Regions from separate parts of the Brevibacillus sp. DP1.3A genome, predicted to be linked through region 2. Evidence: a T-box and tRNA genes for the amino acid it is inferred to sense, from the RefSeq annotation. Region 2 holds a T-box; the other holds one or more tRNA genes.
What was found. A T-box is a leader RNA that pairs with one kind of tRNA and senses whether it is charged. The one in region 2 lies ahead of ileS (isoleucine--tRNA ligase), so its partner is inferred to be a tRNA-Ile.

Region 1: it encodes a tRNA-Ile, which carries the amino acid that the T-box ahead of ileS (isoleucine--tRNA ligase) is inferred to sense. The anticodon was not compared.

What each region holds. Positions count from the first base shown of each region.
Region 1 covers NZ_CP085876.1:2,302,819-2,311,176, reverse strand. Annotated here, with positions in the region: gene HP399_RS10800 (hypothetical protein) at 9-545, shown strand; gene HP399_RS10795 (hypothetical protein) at 542-835, shown strand; tRNA gene HP399_RS10790 (tRNA-Val) at 1,294-1,369, opposite strand; tRNA gene HP399_RS10785 (tRNA-Ile) at 1,395-1,471, opposite strand; gene HP399_RS10780 (phosphatidylglycerophosphatase A family protein) at 1,832-2,425, opposite strand; gene HP399_RS10775 (alpha/beta hydrolase) at 2,602-3,306, shown strand; gene HP399_RS10770 (hypothetical protein) at 3,309-3,467, opposite strand; gene HP399_RS10765 (YjcG family protein) at 3,613-4,122, shown strand; gene HP399_RS10760 (GNAT family N-acetyltransferase) at 4,201-4,656, shown strand; gene HP399_RS10755 (TetR/AcrR family transcriptional regulator) at 4,928-5,443, shown strand; gene HP399_RS10750 (DUF3995 domain-containing protein) at 5,551-5,973, shown strand; gene HP399_RS10745 (PHP domain-containing protein) at 6,040-6,885, opposite strand; gene HP399_RS10740 (hypothetical protein) at 6,992-7,354, shown strand; gene HP399_RS10735 (MBL fold metallo-hydrolase) at 7,324-8,253, opposite strand; gene HP399_RS10730 (YitT family protein) at 8,283-8,358, opposite strand, start outside.
Region 2 covers NZ_CP085876.1:5,073,932-5,085,848, forward strand. Annotated here, with positions in the region: gene ileS (isoleucine--tRNA ligase) at 1-2,161, opposite strand, end outside; T-box leader at 2,231-2,489, opposite strand; gene HP399_RS23205 (MFS transporter) at 2,545-3,750, opposite strand; gene HP399_RS23210 (thioredoxin family protein) at 3,783-4,346, opposite strand; gene HP399_RS23215 (IDEAL domain-containing protein) at 4,376-4,765, opposite strand; gene HP399_RS23220 (RrF2 family transcriptional regulator) at 4,828-5,265, opposite strand; partial or broken gene HP399_RS23225 (IS3 family transposase) at 5,614-5,779, opposite strand; gene HP399_RS23230 (MFS transporter) at 6,125-7,237, opposite strand; gene HP399_RS23235 (serine hydrolase domain-containing protein) at 7,448-8,620, opposite strand; gene HP399_RS23240 (Lrp/AsnC family transcriptional regulator) at 8,794-9,246, shown strand; partial or broken gene HP399_RS23245 (IS3 family transposase) at 9,376-9,477, shown strand; partial or broken gene HP399_RS23250 (GNAT family N-acetyltransferase) at 9,615-9,796, opposite strand; gene HP399_RS23255 (quinone oxidoreductase family protein) at 9,862-10,842, opposite strand; gene HP399_RS23260 (DUF1802 family protein) at 10,876-11,463, opposite strand; gene nadR (multifunctional transcriptional regulator/nicotinamide-nucleotide adenylyltransferase/ribosylnicotinamide kinase NadR) at 11,505-11,917, opposite strand, start outside.

The DNA of each region.
Region 1 (8,358 bases), 2.8 Mb from region 2:
AGTTTGAAATGAAAAAAGTCACAAATGCAATAATCGTTGCAACAGTATTATCAGTAGGTTTTTTACCGGGGTTGCAAAAGGAAATGTCTGTAGCGGCTGCGGTAAAAAATCCAAGTCCAACTGTAGAACAAAAGAATCCATACTTTGTCGCTGGCATTGATGATGCGAAGGCATTTGAGTCATATTTTACTAGTCTGCAAAAAGAGATAAAAGCTGGAGACAAAAATAGTGTGGCGAATCGTTTCGAATTCCCGTTGACTGTAAGTAGCGAAAAGAACGGTGAAGACATAGATATAATAATTAAAACCAAGCAAGAATTTATCCAAAAATATGATCAAATTTTAACCAAAAACGTCAAGGATGCTTTTTTAAACCAAAAAGTGAATGAGCTTTTTGTGGAATATACCGGGGTAATGGTTGGAACAGGTGAGGCTTGGATTGCACCAAAAAATACACAAGAAAATACGAAAGAGCAGTACTCTGTGTATGCCATTAACGACAAGATGATCGGCGTGAAAGTCGATCAAGATGCTACAATCCAATGAATAAAGATGCGTTTACTTTTTACGTAGACAAATTCCAAAAAGGTTACACACTTGAGAAGATGGAATGGAAATCAAATGAGAAAACAATTGTGAATACAGTTGAACAAGCGGCGGAAAACGATTTTTCTGAGAGTACAGAACCTAATTTTACGATCGGTGGCTCCTTGCAGATACACAGTTTTAATTATGATGCTCAAAAGATGAAGGGTCAGAAGGGTGTCCTAACGCTCACTTTTAAAAACGAAGCAAATCAAAAATTGGTATGGAAAAAGGAAATTGTACTAAAGTAACAGTTGAGTATTTGAGACTCCCACCCCTAGGGGCAAGCGAAACCTTGGGAATCAGTGGGATTCTTAAGTGGTAGTCGGAAGTGCATTTCGGCTCTGTCAAAAGTTTTGTGTAAACACTGAAGTGTGGACAAGCCCCCTGGTGAATAGCCAAGGGGCTTTGACTCTGTACTCACAATTTAGGTCATACGATCGATTTTACTTATTGCCACTGCTGATATAAGGTCATCCACTTCTGCCGATATACACGTTCACGTTACGAAAAAGGTCAAGAAACGAACAGCAGGAAAGCGATAAGTTTTCCCGCAAAGAAAAGAACAGGGAAATATAAAAGAAGAAACCTAGAATGCCCCGCCCCAATTTGTCCCCAAAACCGTTTTATCAAGCCATCTCATCATTTTAGAAACTATTGTAAAATAAGAAAAACCCTTGATTCCTCAAGGGTTCTAACGTTCATACTATGGTGATCCGGACTGGGTTCGAACCAGCGACCCCCACCCTGTCAAGATGGTGCTCTCCCAACTGAGCTACCGGATCATGGGATATGTGTGTGATCGTTTAATGGTGGGCCCTGTAGGACTCGAACCTACGACCAATCGGTTATGAGCCGACCGCTCTGACCAACTGAGCTAAGGGCCCGAATCGTATCGGACGTCGATCACATTTATTACTATACAGTATCGTAAAATGAATTTCAAGAGGAAATGAATAATTTCTTGTAAAAATTTTCACTCGTACCAAAAGAACACTAAAAAACCCAGTGAAATCAGGCTTGTTTTTTCCTTGTAAAAAGCCATTCCCCACCGCTGCTGCCCACATCCCCTACAAAACATGGGGATTACCTACATGATGGCATCACATCATACATGACGCATCAAGCATATGAGCTACACCGGTGAAGAATTGGCTCCTGCTAAGCTGAAAACTATTCAATAGAGTTTAAAACAAACAAGATAATTAGGTAACGATCGAAACAAACTCCCTCATCCCAAACCTAACCTACCCCGCCTGCTCCGTCCCTTTCCCTTTCTCCTCGACACGCAGCTCGGCTTCCTGTTGCTTCAACGCCTCACTTCGTGCCAATTCTGCCTCCTGCTCATCTCTCATCCGATGGGCCATGCGGCTAGATGCATTGGCTGCCACACTCGCCACGAGGTCGTCCAAAAATGTGTGAACGCGTCCCTCTGCCGACTTGGTATCCAGCCTTTTAATCACTCCGACCTTGTGCTTATCCAAATGTCCAAAAGTGGTCACAGCGATACTTCCATATCCAAACACGGAGCCTAGTGCCAATGTTTCGTCGCATCCGAATAGTCCTTCATCTGACGCGATGATGGATTGGAGCGGCTCGGACAAGAGGCCCTTCTCTGCTAACGTATCCAACTCAACGCCAACCAGGATGGCGTGCTGCATTTCCCTTTTTTCCAAGACCGCTTTCACGCTCTCAATGCACTGTGCCATCGTGAGATCTGGATGGTAGGGCGACTGCATGAGATAGACGATCTCTGCGATATCATCCAACGTCACTCCGCGTTCTGCCAAACGTGCGAGAGCAGCGTTTCTGACTTCGATGCTGTGTACTTGCTTCTTCATATAAGAGACAACCCCTTCCACAAATCGAGTGAAGTCGTTTCCTACCATAGTATCACACGCTGACCAAATTGCGACAATCTTTCGCCCACTGCCTGACCCTGCACCCAAACTCTTGGGCATGCACGCTCCCTCCTGTATAATAATGAACAGAATATCCCAATAAGGAGGACACCGCAGTGGCCCTTGAGGAAATCGTCTTGAAAAGCCGGCATTTGGGGACGCCGGAAAAGCTGGTTGTCTACACACCCCAACGCTACTCGCCACTCTACTCGTATCCCGTCCTCTACGTACAGGATGGAGAAGATTACTTGGCAATGGGCAGGATGGCTACTTTGTTGGATCAATTGAACCAGGACAAAGAACTGCCTGATATCATCGCTGTCTTTCTCCCTGTCGAGAAAAGCAAACGGCATGACCGTTATCATCCGGATGGCAAAGAGCACATGGCCTACCGACGCTTCCTCGCCGAAGAAGTCGTGAGCTATGTCGATACGCATTACTCCACACATCCTTTAGGGAACGCACGAACACTTCTTGGCGAATCTTTGGGCGGGGTTGTCTCTCTGTTCACTGCTCTTAACTATCCACATACGTTTGGACAAGTTGCCTGCCAGTCGATTGCCATGGACGCAAAGCTAAATCGTCTGGTAGCTGACGCTGACTTTTCCGTACCGCAGACCATTTATTTGGAAATTGGGACAAAGGAAACGGCAGTAAGCACGGGGCGTGGCACTTTGAATCTTCTAGCGGCGAATGAAGAACTGCGCGAGATTTTGGGCACGAAAAAAGTCACCCTCGTTTATGAAACGTTTGAGGGTGACCATACGTGGGGCTACTGGCAGCGCAATCTACCGCGTATGCTCAAGACGCTTTACGGGTAAACTTACCGTGGCTGTTCTTCTTGTGGACCTTCATCCTTGATAGTCGATACGAGTGCCTCTTCGAATTCTCCTTTTCGTATCGCAGTCAAGATGGTGAAGGTCAGCACAGACAGTAGAAGCAGAACGAGAAAAATGAATGTGATCATCATAGCCGTATACATGCAGTGCGGCACCTCCTTGCACTACACAGTCTTTCCTTTGGCGCAAGGAATATACGGACCCACGCTTAACATTACACAAATGAAGAATTTTCTGTTAAAATAAGTTCTTGTAGAGCACGATAGATAGTAAGGAGGAGTGGTTCTGATGATGTACAGTATCGTAATATTCCCATCTAGCAAGGTGCAAGAAGTAGCCAACTCTTACCGGAAACGTTATGACCCGGGCTATGCTTTGGTTCCTCCGTATATCCGTTTGAAGGAAGCCTTTGAGCTGGACGAAGCCAAGTTGTCTGAGCTGGTGAGCCATCTGGAGCAGGTTGCCTCCTCTACCGACAGCTTTTCGGCTCATTTCCATCGAGTATCTTCTTTCCACCCTACCACCAACGTGATCTATTTGGCTGTGCAAAACAAAGAACCATTTAACGAGCTGCATCAAAAGATTGCTAATCAGTGTGTGAATGAAAAAGAAACCTACGCATACGTACCGCATCTGACCATCGGGCGCGACCTGTCCGACGATGAGCTGCGAGATGTAACCGGCCAACTGAGCATGGCAAAAATTGACCTGAACAGCGAGATCGATCGCTTCCACTTGATTTATCAGCTCGAGGATGGCATCTGGAGCGTTTACCAGACTTTCCTTCTCAAAAAATAAACACCCTTTCCTCAATCACCAACCCTCCTTGCGTATCCATCGTAGGGAGGGATATTTTCTAACAAAGGACGAATACCGATGAACCTGCAAACCTACCAGATCCAAAAAGTCACCACTGAACAAGAATTGGCGGATGCCCTGTCTGTACGCCGAGTCGTTTTCATCGAGGAACAGGAAGTACCGGAAGAGTTGGAAATAGATGAGCATGACACACTGGATGGTGGGACGATTCATTTTGTGGCCTACCGCGATGGAAAGCCAGTGGGCGCGAGCCGTATCCGTACCTACGCACCTGGCGTGGGAAAAATTGAACGGGTGGCGGTTGCTAAAACAGAACGCGGTACCGGGCTAGGCCGCCAAATCATGCTCGCTATGGAAGAGCTAGCCAAACAGCACGAGTATGACAGCTTGAAGCTGAACGCACAGACGCACGCCCAACGGTTTTATGAAAAGCTCGGCTATGAACCTTTTGGCGACTTATTCGACGATGCGGGTATCGAGCATATTGCGATGGTAAAATCCTTTCGCGAATAACTGAAGCTGCGTGCAACTCAATCCCCTAGTCGGAAAACAACCTCGTTTTCGCTATGATCATCATGCGAAGAGAGGTTGTTTTTCATTGGTACCCGATAAAGGTATGAAATCACCTGCGGTTTCCGGATTGCCTAATCACTCGTTCAAAAGAGTCATCACCGTAGCCCTCTGCTACTTTCTCAATACAAAAATCAATGCTTCTTGACACATCACACACCGTGGAATAACATGGAACTAGAAACATACGATACCGTATCTTTTGAGGTGAACCATGCAATACGTACGTGAAGATTGGATTCGGGCAGGGCTCGATATGTTGGCTGAAGCAGGTATTGACACTGTCCGTGTGGAACCTCTCGCCAGAAAACTGAAGATCAGCAAAGGGAGCTTTTATCATCACTTTTCAGATCGTCAAGCGTTACTGGACTCCATGGTCGATTATTGGGAGGAGCATGCGACCGAGCGGATCATTCGAGCGCCACACTCGGACAACATGTCGTTGGAACAGCTGTTGTTGAGCGTTTTTAGCAGCGAGCGAAAAATCGAAGCCGCTATCTACAACTGGGCGAAGCAACATCCTGCCCTTTCCAAACGTCTCGTGGAAATCGAGAAGCGCAGGATCGGCTTCGTTGCCTCTTTGTATGAGAAAAAAGGGCTGGCTCCCACTGATGCAAAGACACGTGCTCAGCTCGCGTACCTCCTCTATATTGGTTGGCTCGTGCGCAGAGAGCTGGAAGCGCCTTTTGATATGTCCGCACCCTTGCATCATTTTATGACTTGGATTTGATTACCCCTTCCTGCCTGACAGATTGTCTTGCGCAGGAATTTTTTCACCCAAAACATACGGATACGTATCTTCCGCAAAAACCTTATGAATCAATAGGAGGTATTCCCATGACGCATGTTTTCCCTATCTCATCTGCTATCTTCTTAGTTATCGTGTCCTTGCTGCATTTTTATTGGGCCTTCGGAGGAAAATGGGGGACCGATTCCGTCATCCCCACAACAGCCGATCATTCACGCCGAACTTTTTCCCCTGGGAAAGGCGGAACGATCGTCGTTGCCTGCTTATTGGCTTTTGCCGGTTACATTTTGCTCGCCCAGAGCGGTTATCTCTCGCCCGTAATAGCCCCTTCTTTGATTCAATGGGGATGCATGATCTGTGCAGCTGTATTTGTCCTGCGCGCTGTAGGAGACTTCAACTACATTGGCTTTTTTAAAAAAGTAAAAAATACGAAGTTTGCCCGTCAAGATACAGCATTGTTCAGCCCTCTATGCTTGTGGTTAGGAATATCCTTTCTGCTCGCATTGTTTTAAGCTCACCAAAAACCCTCTTCCCATAAAAGCGAAGAGGGTCGTTTCCGTTACGTATGGATGAATGAATTATACCTTCCGCTTCGCCGCAATCGCACGTAGCTGTTCAACAGCATCCATCGCTGCGGTATGAGAGCCAAGCATCGCATGAAACGGCTCCTCTCCACGCCAGCCATGGAAATCAGAACCGCCCGTTACAACAAGCCCGTGTTGTGCTGCCCACTTGCTGTAGCGCATTTTTTGGACCTCATCGTTATCCGGGTGATTGACTTCAATCCCGTCCAATCCGAATATAATCAACTCCTGGACCAGCTCATCATCGTCATACAGACCCGGATGAGCCAGCACCGCCACTCCGCCAGCCTCTTTGATCAGCGTGATTGCTTCCTGCGGGGTAATGCGTGGAGGATTGACATAAGCCGCTCCCCCTTTGCCCAAGTACTTATCGAAGGCTTCCTCAATCGTAGAAACGACCCCCAGCTCTATCAGTTCTTCAGCAATATGTGGTCGCCCGATGTTTTTGTCCGTGCCCTGCTTGCGGCGGTATACCTTTTCCAATGAAATGTCGATACCGAGCTCCTGTAGCCGTGCTATTAATAGTTGGTTACGCTCATGCCTTGTCTCTCGCAAACGGAAGAGACGCTCTTCAAAAGCTGGGTCTTCATACGGGACAAAATAGCCAAGAACGTGAATATCCTGCCCCTTCCCTACGGAGCTCACTTCGACTCCCGGAATGATTTCCACGTCGAGTGCGCGGGCAGCCTCCATTGCTTCTGGAATCCCTGCTACCGTGTCGTGATCCGTGATTGCCAGTGCAGCAAGTCCCGCCTCCTTCGCCAAACGTACGTTTTCCGCAGGCTCGCAGGTACCGTCTGACGCTTTTGTATGTGTATGCAAATCTGCCATAAGTTGCATCCTCGTCCACTCCTTCTTTTCTTTTTCTACAAGTCTGAATCGGTATTGCCGTACATAGTATTGGAGTAAGCTTGATTTCTCAATGGTTGAACCGAGGAGGATGTCCATGCGGTTAAAAAACAAGACCCTTACCGGTGTCGTTCAGCCACTCTCTTATGTTGACAAAATGCTGCGACAACAAGGCTTTCATCGATCAGGCGGGGACAGTATGCCCACGTACGATGTCGTCATGTACGATTCCGCCAGTAGCAGCGCGTATTTTTTGCGTATCCCTACGAACTACACCAGCACAACAACCGGAAAAGGGGAACTGAATGTCAAACTGGGTCATCCGTATTTAGAAGCAAAGTTCTATATGAACACCACATCCGAAGAAGTTTTTTTCATTCCCAAGGCCGTCCGCGAAGCTGCAGAGCATAAGCTAGCAGAAATCGCCGATTACCTGTCTGCTCCCTCCGCTCCATCCTGAACGGTTCTCCACAACCACCGATTATGTTCAAACCGGTATGCCACCCTCTTTGTTTTCTGCAGCCCGACCAAGTAACCCATAAACGCCGTCCGAAACAGGACGTAGCTCGAAGCATTTTCTATGGAAATGTGTAAACGCTCACACAGGAGAGTTAACGCTTCTTCTGGTGTCCTCTCCTCTACTAAAATGTTGCAGATCACCGAGAAAATCCGCTCATGCCAAGCAATATTTTTGTTCACGGCATCATGAGAGGTGGTGGTATATGCTCCGTGCCCAGGCAAGTATCCCTTGTAGTTGGTTGCAAGCAGCTTATGAAGACTGAGTAGGGTCTCATGCGCATCCACAAGAAACGGCAGCTTGTGCTTTTCCAAAACCTCTTCGCCTAAATAACTGTCGGCAGCGAAGCAAATCTCGTCACAGACGACGCCAACCTGTTGCCAGCTATGCCCCGGCAGAGAAAGGATATAGAAAGGTACGCCAGCAATTTCGATCCCTTCATCTAGTGGAAGGTGGTGGTCCACCCGAGAAGGTTGCGCCAACAAAAACTTGTTTTTGAGATCCTCAAGTGGTGCTGCACCCATGTTCAAGTAAATAGGCTCAAGTATCGGATTCCGAATGATCGCCTCTTCCAGCGGTGGCGCATAGACCCTTGCTTCGGGCCAGCATCCGAGCAAGTAGGCGTTGCCACCGAAATGGTCGGCATGAGAGTGTGTTTGAATGATTGCACACAAGGGCTGGGCGATAGCGTCCAGTCCTTTCTTGATTTTTTTTGCGTTCTGGGTATCCAGACCTGAATCAATCAAGATCGCTCCATGCTCACCAATAACAAGGCCTATGTTAACATGACCGGGAAAATATCCAACATGCTCCGTTATCATTTGAAATGCTTGTCCAGACAAAACAGTCCCTCATTTCATCCTTTTCCTATTTATTTTCTCCAAAATATCGCCTTCCCCTTCCTGTTCCTATATCTCGTGTTCGTGTTTACCTGGAGCCGCGACGAG
Region 2 (11,917 bases):
CCCGCGAACGACGGATGTACCAGTTGCTCAGCTCGTCGACGAACGCTTCGATATGCCCAGCCGGATTCATGAAATCGTAGGTTTCCAGACCTTTTTCCACGTGCTGCAAGGTGGTATTCAAGCGGGATAGTATCCAACAATCCAATTCATTCACAGGCGGTTGTGGCAGATGCTCTTCTGGCTTGAATGCATCGATCAAGGCGTATAACGAATAAAAAGCATGAGTGTTATGGATCGTATCGATCACTTTGTACTTCGCCTCGGCGACGATCCGCTTGGAGAACCGCTTGCTGCTCCACGGCGCACTGTCAGACAAGAGTGCCCACCGGAACGCATCTGCACCGAACTCCTCGATAACCTCCCACGGATCGATCCCGTTTCCTTTGCTTTTGGACATCTTTTGACCGTGTTCATCCAAAACGTGACCGGTAGAGATGACCGCCTTGTAAGGGGCTTTTCCGTTATACAAAGTTGAAACTGCCAATAAGCTGAAGAACCAGCCCCGCGTCTGATCGATTCCTTCCGAAATGATGTCGGCAGGGTACTGCTCCTGAAATACCTTTTCGTCGCCGAATGGATGATGGTACTGAGCAAACGGCATCGAACCACTGTCGAACCACACATCAATGACCTCAGGGGTCCGCTCCATCGTACCGCCGCAAGAGCAATGCAGCTTCACATTATCCACAAACGGCTTGTGCAGCTCCAGATTCTCGTCGAGTGGCGCCACAGACTTCTCACGCAGCTCTTTTACACTGCCTGGCGCATATTCGCAGCCACAATCCTGACAAAGCCATAAATTGAGCGGCGTCCCCCAATACCGATTGCGGCTGATATTCCAGTCTACGAGCTCTTCGAGGAATTTCCCGAAGCGCCCTTCGCGCAAATGGCCTGGATACCATTCGATCTTGCTGTTGTTTTCGATCAGCTGATCCTTGATCGCTGTCGTTTTGATGAACCAGCTCTCCATCGCGTAGTAGAGCAGTGGCGATTTGCAGCGCCAGCAGAACGGATAGCTATGCTCGTAACGCTCCTTGGAAAACAACAGTCCGCGATGAGACAGATCCTTTACGATATCGACGTCGCAATCCTTGACGAAGCGACCCGCGAAATCTGAGATTTGATCGGTATAGCGGCCAGCCAAATTCACGACGTTCACGAAATCAAGACCATGCTGACGGGTCGTGCGATAGTCATCCTCCCCGTGCGCTGGCGCAGTATGCACAATGCCAGTTCCGCTCGTATCACTGACATAGTCCGCATCGACGACGATATGTCCATGGTTTACCTTAATATAGCCAAAAGGCGGTTCATACGGGGTACCGACGAATTCTGCCCCTTTGTGCGTGGACAAAACCTCGTAGTCTTCCTTGAACACTTTCTCCGCGAGATTTTTTGCTACGACGTACACTTCATCCTTGTGCTTCACCCGCACGTAATCGAGCTCTTTGTTAACAACCAATGCCACGTTTGCTGGAAGTGTCCATGGTGTCGTCGTCCACGCGAGAAAGATGTCCTCGTTTGTCTTGCTTTTGAATTTGACGGTCGCACTTAAGTCCTTCACGTCTTCATAGCCTTGCGCCACTTCATGGGAGCTGAGTGTCGTCTGGCAATCCGGGCAATACGGACTGACACGATGTCCTTTGTACAGCAGTTCTTTCTTATGAATTTCAGAAAGGATGTGCCAGACGCTTTCGATGTAATCGTTGGTCAAGGTGACATATGGATGCTCCATATCTGTCCAGTAAGCGATGCCTTCCGTCAACTCGCGCCATTGCTTTTCGTACTCAAATACGCTGTTTTTGCACTCCTCGACGAACTTGGCCACTCCGTAGTTTTCGATCTCCTGCTTGCCGGAAATGCCGAGTCGTTTCTCCACCCCAAGCTCTACCGGGAGACCATGTGTATCCCAGCCTGCTTTGCGGACGACACGGTAACCGGACATCGTTTTGTAACGTCCGATGAAATCCTTGATGACCCGTCCGAGCACGTGACCGATATGCGGCTGTCCGTTGGCGGTCGGTGGACCTTCATAAAAGACGAAATTAGGCTTTCCTAGCCGATTGTCCATCGACTTGCGGAATGTGTCATCTTCCCTCCACTGATCCAGAATGCGTAACTCTCGTGTCCTTGCTTTTTCTTTTACGTCTACTTTCCTCATCATGTACACTCCTTCTTCTGTAGTTTGCGTAGAAGTGTAGGTTCATAGAACGCAAAAAAATCCCGCCCCCTAAGGGACGAGATTTGATCTCGCGATACCACCCTTGTTCCGAAATCTTCATGCAAGCATGTCATTTCGGCACCTCTACTACGTACCATCATACGCGTCCCTTGTAACGGTGGGATTCCGGGTCAGCTTACTCCAGATGCTTCAGCTTTCCTTCTCGGAGAGGATTTTTGGCTAAGTCTTGAACGTTGGCTTTCAGCACAAGGGCCAACTCTCTGGGGAACAAGGGGATTAGCTTACTCTTTCTCGTCAATGAATTTGTTGGTGTTATTGTTGTTACTTTACTTTTTACACTGGTTTCTAAAAACTGTCAAGGGTTAGGCCACGACGCGCTTCACGCTGCGACGGCTTTCCACCTGCGACAAGAACAAGCTGAGAACCAGGATAATCGCGCCGAACAAATACGGTGCGTTCAAATGAACCCCGTACAGCGTACCTGCCACTGCTGGGCCAAAAATATTCCCCAGACTCATGTAGGCATTGTTCATCCCTGCTACGAAGCCTTGTTCATCCCCTGCTCGCTTGGAGATCAGCGTGTTGATCGCTGGACGCATAATCGACGTCAGGGTAAAGAAGATAACCGTCATAATCAGCATATACCAGAAGTTACCGGACAATAGCATCATCACCATCGATACAGCAGACAAGAAGAACGTCACATTAATGAGCTTCTTCTCGCCAAAACGAGTAATGAGCTTGCCGATCAGCGCTGCCTGCACAATCGTACCGGCAAGTGCTCCCACTGTGATAATAATGGAAATATCGCGCGGAGTATAAGCGAACTTCGCATCGACGAACAGCGGGAAGATAACTTCGAAGTTCGCCAAGCCAAACGTCATCGTAAAGACCAGCACCAGCATGATGAAGTACGACGATTGAAATGACTTGCCGAGTTGTGCGAAGATGTTTTCCTGCTTCTCTTTGGCGTTTCGTGCCGCGAGCTGCTTTTCCTTAGGAAGTGATTCTGACAAGAAAAAGATGGAACCAAGTGTGGCTACCGCACCAACTGCCGCGGAAATATAGAACGGCATACGCAAGCCAAGCTCTGCCAAAAATCCGCCAATACCAGGCCCGATAACAAATCCGAGCGACATGGCAGCTCCAAGCATCCCCAATCCTTTTCCACGTTTATCCTCTGTCGTAATGTCAGCTACATACGCCAGCATCGACGGAATCATCGCTGCTGCCCCGATCCCGCCGATCAGACGAGAAAGATAGAGCACCCAAGTTTGTTCAGCCAAGGCAAATACCAGATTGGAGATCGTAAACAGGACGAGTCCCATTACAATCATGATTTTTCGCCCGTACTTATCCGACCATTCCCCCGCAATCGGAGAAAACAGAAATTGGGTCACACCAAAGGCCGCCACCAAGTATCCAGCCGTCTCCCCACCCGCGCCGAACTCTTTGAGAAACTCGGGCAAAATCGGAATAATCAAGCCAATTCCCAGCATGGCGATAAACATGTTGATCATCAGGAAGAGAATCGGTCGCTGACTATTCTCTTGTGCATTCATATTCATTTATCCAGTCCTATCCTTATAGATTTTTCTCTTTAGCCTTGCAGCTTCGCTTTCACACTTTCAATCACCGTGCGCCACATGGCAGGGTCTGTTGAAATCTGTTGCTTGAAGTTGCGGTACAGCTCCTTTTGCTTTTCCTCAAAATCAGGAGCGTCTGCAGCCGGCAATCCTGCACGGGCAGTCGTAATCATTTCCTGCACTTCTGGAGAACGCGGTCCCCAAACTCTTGCCTCGTAGCCATCCTGGTCGAGGAAAATAAAGATCGGGATGGCACGTGCTGTGCCATTGGTCAGGTATTGATCCATCAGCTCCAGATTTTCGTCACGGATGAGAAAGCGCAATTCGATGTTGCTTTCCTCGGCAATTCGCTGAATGACAGGAACGCACAAGGAAGCATCCCCACACCAGTCTGCGGTCAGCACGACCCCTTTCCAATTGCGCTGGGAGAGATCCTTCCAGACAGCCAGATCTTCGTCAGTAAATGTGAGCTGATCGTATACGCGGGACAGCTCTTCTTTGTTGACGTCCATGCTTTCTTTGTACGCAGCAAAGCTCATTCCTTTTTCAAACCAACTGTTATGATTCACGTTAGACATACTCCGTACTCCTCCTGTATAGTGAAAAATTATTGCTCCCAAATAGCAGAAGTTCCCAAGCGATTGCGAATGGAAGAGCTTCTTGTTTTGCGGGCTTCTTTCCCTGACGTCTGTTTCATGGTGCTTGCCTTGGCAGCCAGGTCCATAAACCACTCTCTATCTTTGGTTGCGAGGGCGAGGTCGATCAGATCATGCATGTGCTCTTCATCATCAAAAGAACCTACCGGAATGCGTTCCATCCACTGTCTTGGAATCACCACCTGCTTGCCGATCGTCTCTTCGTTGTCGCATTGAACCACATAAACTTTCGCGGTACCTCGCAATGAATCATCTGTTTCGACGAAGCCTTGAACTAACTCGCCGAATTTGGTTTTGCCTAATATCCATTCTCCGACTTCCAATAACTCATCTCGATTCATTCCCGTGCACCTCCTAATTGTAACGGAAATTATTACAGTTTCCATGTTAAAAATTTGTATGGTTACTGTTGCGAATTCTCCTGACATCCTTGACGGACTTTATCTAATACAGTCTGGATCGTGATTTGTTCCAAATACTTTGTAAAGTACATCTCTGCTTCGGTAAAAATCTGATCCATGACTCCGTGCATATTCGCAGAAACCTGACACGCTTCTTGCGGATCTCCCGAACACCAGTGCGGCTTCAGTGTACCATTCGAGATCGAACGATATATCTCGGCCAAGGTGACCTCATTCGGGTCGCACGCAAGTATATAACCGCCGCCAATTCCCTCTTTGGTCTTCACAAACCCGTTCTTACGCAGAATGCTCATGATTTTGCGAATTCTGGCAGGATTCGTACATACATTTTTTGCGATAAGCTCACTGCTTGCCATATGCTCTGGGATATGAGCCAACAAAGCCAAGCTGTGAACAGCTATGGTAAATTCACTATTCACGTCACAGACGGCCTCCTTGCGAAGAGTACTGTAATAATAATTCGTACAGTTACGAATGTCAACAATTGTGTGGGGGCAAACTTTTTAAAAAGCCGGAGGATTTCAATCTGCGGTGGTCGGGGGGAAGCGAAGGCACATGTTTTCCAGATGTTCGAAGAAAATAATGTTTGTAGACTCAGAAAATATAGTATTAGACTGACGATGCGTCACTACGCTAACCGGTAGATTAGCTTAAGATAAAGCGCGGAGAACCGTATCTCAAATGATGGCAAGTATATTTGTTGAAACGTAAAGAAGACAGCTCAAACTGCTACTGAAAGATGATATCTTGAATACAGATTATGCCGAGAGCGAGTGATCAAATAGCTTAAACTCCGTAATATCCGTTACCCTCTTCTGATTTGGTTTTTCAGCTCGAAAGTTACGGTCCAAAACCATTCGGGGTTATATTGCCAACTTTCCCCTTATAAGAACGATATTTTTTCATGCGAACCATACTTTTTAAGGCTAACTCGCTCTTGCCCAAGATTCCGCTACCCTGTATAGGCTTTTCTGAATGATTCACTTTTCGTTGCACCAATAGAAGCAGCGATGGAAGCATGAGTTTCTTTGCCGACTACATAGCGTAGAACTGCTGATAACTTATCGTCCGCAGAAAATTTAGCCATAAAAAAACTGCACCTCCAATTGTTAGGTGTGTCTAACAAATGGGGTGCAGTTCAGTGGCTGGACTGACTTTTTGTACGGAAGTATTGAATAGTCTACTTTATTTTCTACGAACACCTGGATTATCGCCGTTTTTATTAGTTGTAAACGCAAATAGGATAGAAGGTATCCTGTCCTGTCTAGAGCTAGGTCTTCATTTTGAAGGAAATCCGTGCTTGCTTGCACGCCAAGCTACTAGAAGCGCAAGGATGAGCAAAATAAACAAAGCCCAAGGTAAGGAGCTGGGATCCATTATTTCGATAAGGACTCCGCCCAACATCCCGCCTCCACCGATGGCCATGTTCCACGCCGTCACGAGCATGGACTGGGCCACATTTGCATTCTCGCCCGCAGCATCAGCTAGTGCAGTCTGTAGCAAAGTCGCTGCCCCTCCAAACGTCAATCCCCACAGAGCTACCATTAGATAAATCACGATGGGATGGCCGCTGCCTATACCAAGAACAACAGACGCCGTGGCGAATACGATGAGGCTGATCAGAACCAGAGGTCGTAATTTTCGATCAATCAACACACCAATACCCCAGATCCCAACCAGCGAAGTCATTCCAAAAATGAGTAATACCCAATCAATACGCTCTGATAATCCAACCTGAGCAAGATATGGTGCAATATAAGTATAGAGAATGTTATGGGCTAGAACCCAGGTAATTACGACAAACAGTACCGGCCTCACCCCGGGGATAACAAAGATCTGGTGGAGGGGGAGCCGTTTATCCACATTCTCTCCAGGATAGTCTGGCAGCTTCCAAAGTACCCATATAACCAGCATCAGAGCCAGTAGTGACATGATACCGAACACCAAGCGCCAGCCAATAAGAGCACCGAGAAATGTTCCAGCAGGGACACCAAGCGCCAGAGCGAGAGGGGTCCCTACCATAGCCACCGCCATTGCCCGCCCTTTCAGCGATTCTTGCACCATCCGACGAGCATAGCCTGCAATCATCCCCCACAATACGCCAGCGGAAACACCCGCGAAAAATCGAGCAACCAGCGTCAGCGTATAGCTGGAAGACAGAGTGGTGATCGAGTTGAAAATGAAAAATCCAAGGATGCACATCAGTAAAAGCGGTCGCCGTCGCCATCCGCGCGTCGCTGCTGTCAATGGAATCGCAGCCGATAGTGAGCCAAGGGCGTACAAGGTGACAAGCTGACCCGCCAGGACCTCCGATACTCCAAGCCCCTCGCTTATCTGAAGCAGCAAGCCAGCCGGAATCGTTTCGGTGAGAATACAGACGAATCCCGCCATAGCAAGGGCCAGTAAGCCGGACCAGGGAAGACTGTCGGATTGGAGAGCACCGGAGACACTCTTTGTCGGGGTAGTATGATGGTATATGACGTAAGCACCTCTCTTTACGGTTTGACATGAAACGATTGCTGTACAGTCCGGTTTATTCAAATTCTGTACAAGAGCCTTGGCTTGTTCCTTCTAGACCAAGGCTCTTGTGTTCGTTTTCGATTACTTATTCCTGTTATATACAGCTTCACAAAGGTCAACCGTAAACTGGCCGGACATGCCTTCCAGAGCGGTATTGGTGAACGCCACGACGCTGAGCCGCTGCAAGGGATCGACAAACCATGAGTGACCATATGTGCCCCCCATACGCCATGTGCCCGGAGATTCAGGGGTGTTTGCGGCGACAGGATCCTTGAGTAGCGTAAAACCAAGACCAAACCCGCGACCTGGCCAATAGGCCATTGGCAGATCACCAATCTGATTGGTGGTCAATTCGCGAACCAAAGACTCTGACAAAAGCGGAGATCCTCCCTTGCGCAATGCTTCCAGCAATTGTAGAAAATCCCCGGCACTGCCAACCATGCCTGCTCCGCCAGAAGGAAAAGCTGCGCTATCAAGTGCCCGACCAGGGGAAAGCCGGAAGCCCGCCGTGCCCTCTATAAACGGAAGGTGGTCGGGATCAAGCAAAGGTCGAAGCTCTGGCAGATCATTGGCATAAGCCGTTGCAAGTCTTTCGGGGTCTATTGCAGTAAAACCCGTATCATGCATCGTAAGCGGTCCTGTTACCAGCGAATGAATAGCCTCATCAAGCGGTGTTTCTGTAACTTTTGCAATGACTGCCCCTAACACATCGGTCGCAATGGAATATCTCCACTCGGTTCCCGGCGTAGAGAGAAGGGGAACAGAGGCTATCCGGCGCAAGTTTTCTTCCAGCGTGATAACCGACTGATCCATGCCATCCGATACCCCGGCTCGTTGATAGGAACCATTTTCCTCTTGAAAGAAGCGGTATGTCAGACCCGCGGTGTGCGTCATTAGGTGTCGAACTGTTATTGTTGCGTACTCACCGTTTTGCAAACGCGGCCGAAACTCCGGCAGCCAACGATCAACGCGGTCGTCAAGTTGTAACCTCCCTTGCGCAACGAGCACGAGAGCAGCCGTTGAAACGATGGGTTTCGTTACCGATGCCAGCCGGAATAACGTCTCTTCTCTCATGGGCCGATTTTCCTCTCGGTCAGCAAAACCGGCTGCACGGCTATAAACCAGTTCCCCATCTATCGCTACTTTAATGACCGCACCAACCAATCGCTTCTCGTACAGCGTTCGCTCGATGACCTCATCAATACGATCTGCCAAATGTTCCAGATCATTTTTTCTTGCATAAAGTGTACTCAACTCTTTTCATCCTTTCGAAATAGTTAAAGCCTTCACCGCTTTACTATTGTAAGTTAATTTTATAAAATTAGTTAAGGTAATTACATAACGTAATCAAGTTAGATGTGCTTCTTCACGAATAAATTCAAGAAGTTTGATAGCAAATACTTATAAATCAAAAGGAGACGATATTGATGGATCACGTTGATAAGCAAATCCTTTACCACCTGCAAAACCAAGCGAGGATTTCCATGACTGACCTCGGAAAATTTGTAGGATTATCACAGCCCGCGGTGACGGAGAGGGTGAAACGTTTGGAGGAAAAAGGGGTCATAAGCGAGTATCGCACCATCATTTGCCCTGAAAAAGTGGGAAAGCATACGGTAGCCTTTATCCTGTTTCATACGAGAGATTGTCACGCTTTCCTTGATTTTTGCCGCTCCACTCCCGATGTTGTGGAATGTTATCGTATCAGTGGGGAACACAATTACCTCTTGAAAGTCATGACCGAATCCACCCAAGCCCTCGAGGAATTCGGAAATCAATCTGATAAATACGGAACCTACACGACGCTGATCGTGATGTCATCGCCTATCGACTATAAATTTCTAATACCTTCTTTTGATGACGCAAACTTACTGCGATAGCTGGAAACGAAAAAACAGCATGAAAAAAGGAATCCGATACTGAATCTGAAGCCCTCTCAGTTGAGAGGGCTTTTTGGCATCGGGAAATATTGAAGGTAAACCTTTAGGTTTAGGAATGTTAGGGGGCCGTTAGCGAAATATATCGACTACTATAACAGCAAGCGAATCAAGACAAAATTAAAAGGCTTGAGTCCAGTACAATACCGAACTCAAACCCTTCAGATTGCTTAAATATAATACGTGTCCAACTTTATGGAGTCACTTCAACACTTTATTTTCGTGTTTTGACTGGCTTGTTTGTATGGGTGGATTGCATAGTCTAATACTTTATTTTCTTTGAACACCAGACGCCTTTTTCCTCACTACGTTCGGGCGGTCTGCTCTACTTGATTGAGAAGTGCGGTCCCGATTCCTTTGTTTTCGCTTACGCTGTCCAAGGAAATGATTTCACATTCCCACTGGAGATGACCATTTGTGGACTTCCCCAGCGTTTGATGAAAAATTCAGTGATGACGTTTTTGTCCAGTTCGCTTGTTGAATTCATCTGCATAGCATTCACCTCTCCAAAATGATAAAAAAAGCCCTCGCTTTTGAGTCAGCAAGGGCTCCACATCATTATGACCGCACATCCAGCAGTACTTTTCCCGTGCTCGCCCTGCTCTCGACCAACGCATGGGCGCTCGCTGCGTCTTCCAATGCAAAATGCTTGCCGATCTTGATGTCGAGCTGGCCATTCGCCAAATACTCCAAGACTTGCTTGGCTGTATCCTGCAACAAGTGTGGACGCAGCTTGCGTGTCGTACCAAAGCTGAAACCTAATACAGAACGGCAGCTTGCATGCAGATCGATCGTCTTGATCTGACCGATTTCGCCGCTGGCATTGCCGAAATGGACGAGTCGGCCGTACCAAGCGAGGCACTCGAGACTACGCTCGCTCACCGTTCCGGAAATCGAGTCCAAAATGACATCGGCTCCCGCACCATCCGTCAACGCTCGTACCTTTTCCACAAAATCTTCGCGATCATTGCAAATCACGTGGTCGGCACCGGCTGACAAGGCAATTTCCGCCTTTGCTTCATTACCGACAGTGCCGATGACTCGTCCTGCTCCGAGCAGCTTGGCTAATTGAATCGCCGTTGTCCCGATTCCGCCTGCTGCAGCGTGAATCAGTACGGTTTCCCCTTTGGCAATGCGAGCAACCTTCGCCAGTAGCTGGTACGAAGTAAATGACACGACTGGGCAAGCGGCTGCTGTTTCCGTGCTGATTTGATCTGGCAGTGCAAAGGTCAAGCTCTCATCCGCCACGATATACTCGGCGTATGAACCGTTAGCCGGAAATGCGATGACTCTTTGCCCCACCTTCAGGCTTTGTACCTCTGCCCCCACCTGTTCGATCACGCCAGTCGCGTCGAGTCCCGGGATAAACGGCAGCTTGGATGCTCCCTTTTTTCCATATCTGGATTTGATATCGGCAAAATTGACACTGGTCATCTCGACGCGGATCAGGACCTGTGTAGGTGACATGGTCGGCATCTCGACTTCCGCATATTTCATCGTTTCCGGCCCGCCTAATTCCGTTACCAAAATCGCTTTCATGAGGAACCCTCCAGACAAGATTGAAATGGAATGTTAGTTTTGCAGAATGGTCATGATTGCGGCTTTTTTCGCTGCGAACTCCTCGTCGGAAAGCACAGGGGTAAACGCTGCTCGCGGAATGTCCACCAATAGTTCATGCCAAGATTTGCAGCCTTGATAAGCAGCGTCAATCGGGATTTCTACAGGCTGCTCAATTCGATACATCCGCACGAACAAAATGTGAAGCGGCTGTTTTTTCTTCCAATGCAAACGTACATCTGCGAAATTATCCGTCCAGATGTGGAAGGGCGAAAGTGCACGCAGCTTGGCTTCGTCCATCAACTCAACATCGTCGGTTACTTCGGCAAAATATTCGATCATCACGGTCTTCTTGTCCATTGTCCAGCCTTCGAGGGTCGCGTCTAACAGATGTTGGTAGTCTGCCTTTACCATGTCGCGCTTCTGGTGCTCATAGGTCGGATACAAATAAAATTGATTATTTTCCAAGCGGAATTCTCGTGTTTCTTCGTATAATCCACCCTTGCGGATCGTGATGATCTGCTCACCTTCTCCAAGTGCTTTGACGGCGACTGCCCATTCCTTCAAGCTAAGGGGGGATAGCGGCTGTACGATCGACTGCATGCAGCACGGCTCCCTTCTACTGTCAGAATCGTTTGATGACTTTAGTCTAGCCCAATTCCAGCTCGTTGAGAAGTCGTCTTCAACAGTTGATCGACATGCTGCATAGCTCCTTGCAGTCTCTCGGCATAATTTCCTCGCAGTGTCACGTACGTAATTCCCCGCTCATCCAGCATCTGGCGCAGTTTTTCATGATTGTGCAGGCGTACTTGCTCTTCTCCGTGCACGCGCAGTCCATCATCCACCCACGCGACATCTGGCTCCATGAACAGCCATAAATCATATGCTTGCTCGTCGGCAACCTGGTCGAGAACAGGGAAGGTTTGCCCGGTGTACAGTTCGGAGTAAAACTGGGTGACAATCGCTTCGGTATCGATGAACAAGAGCTTGTTGGCTTTCTGGAGCGCTTCGTACTCTTTCATTTTGTGACCATACGCAATATGCGGGAAATACTCCG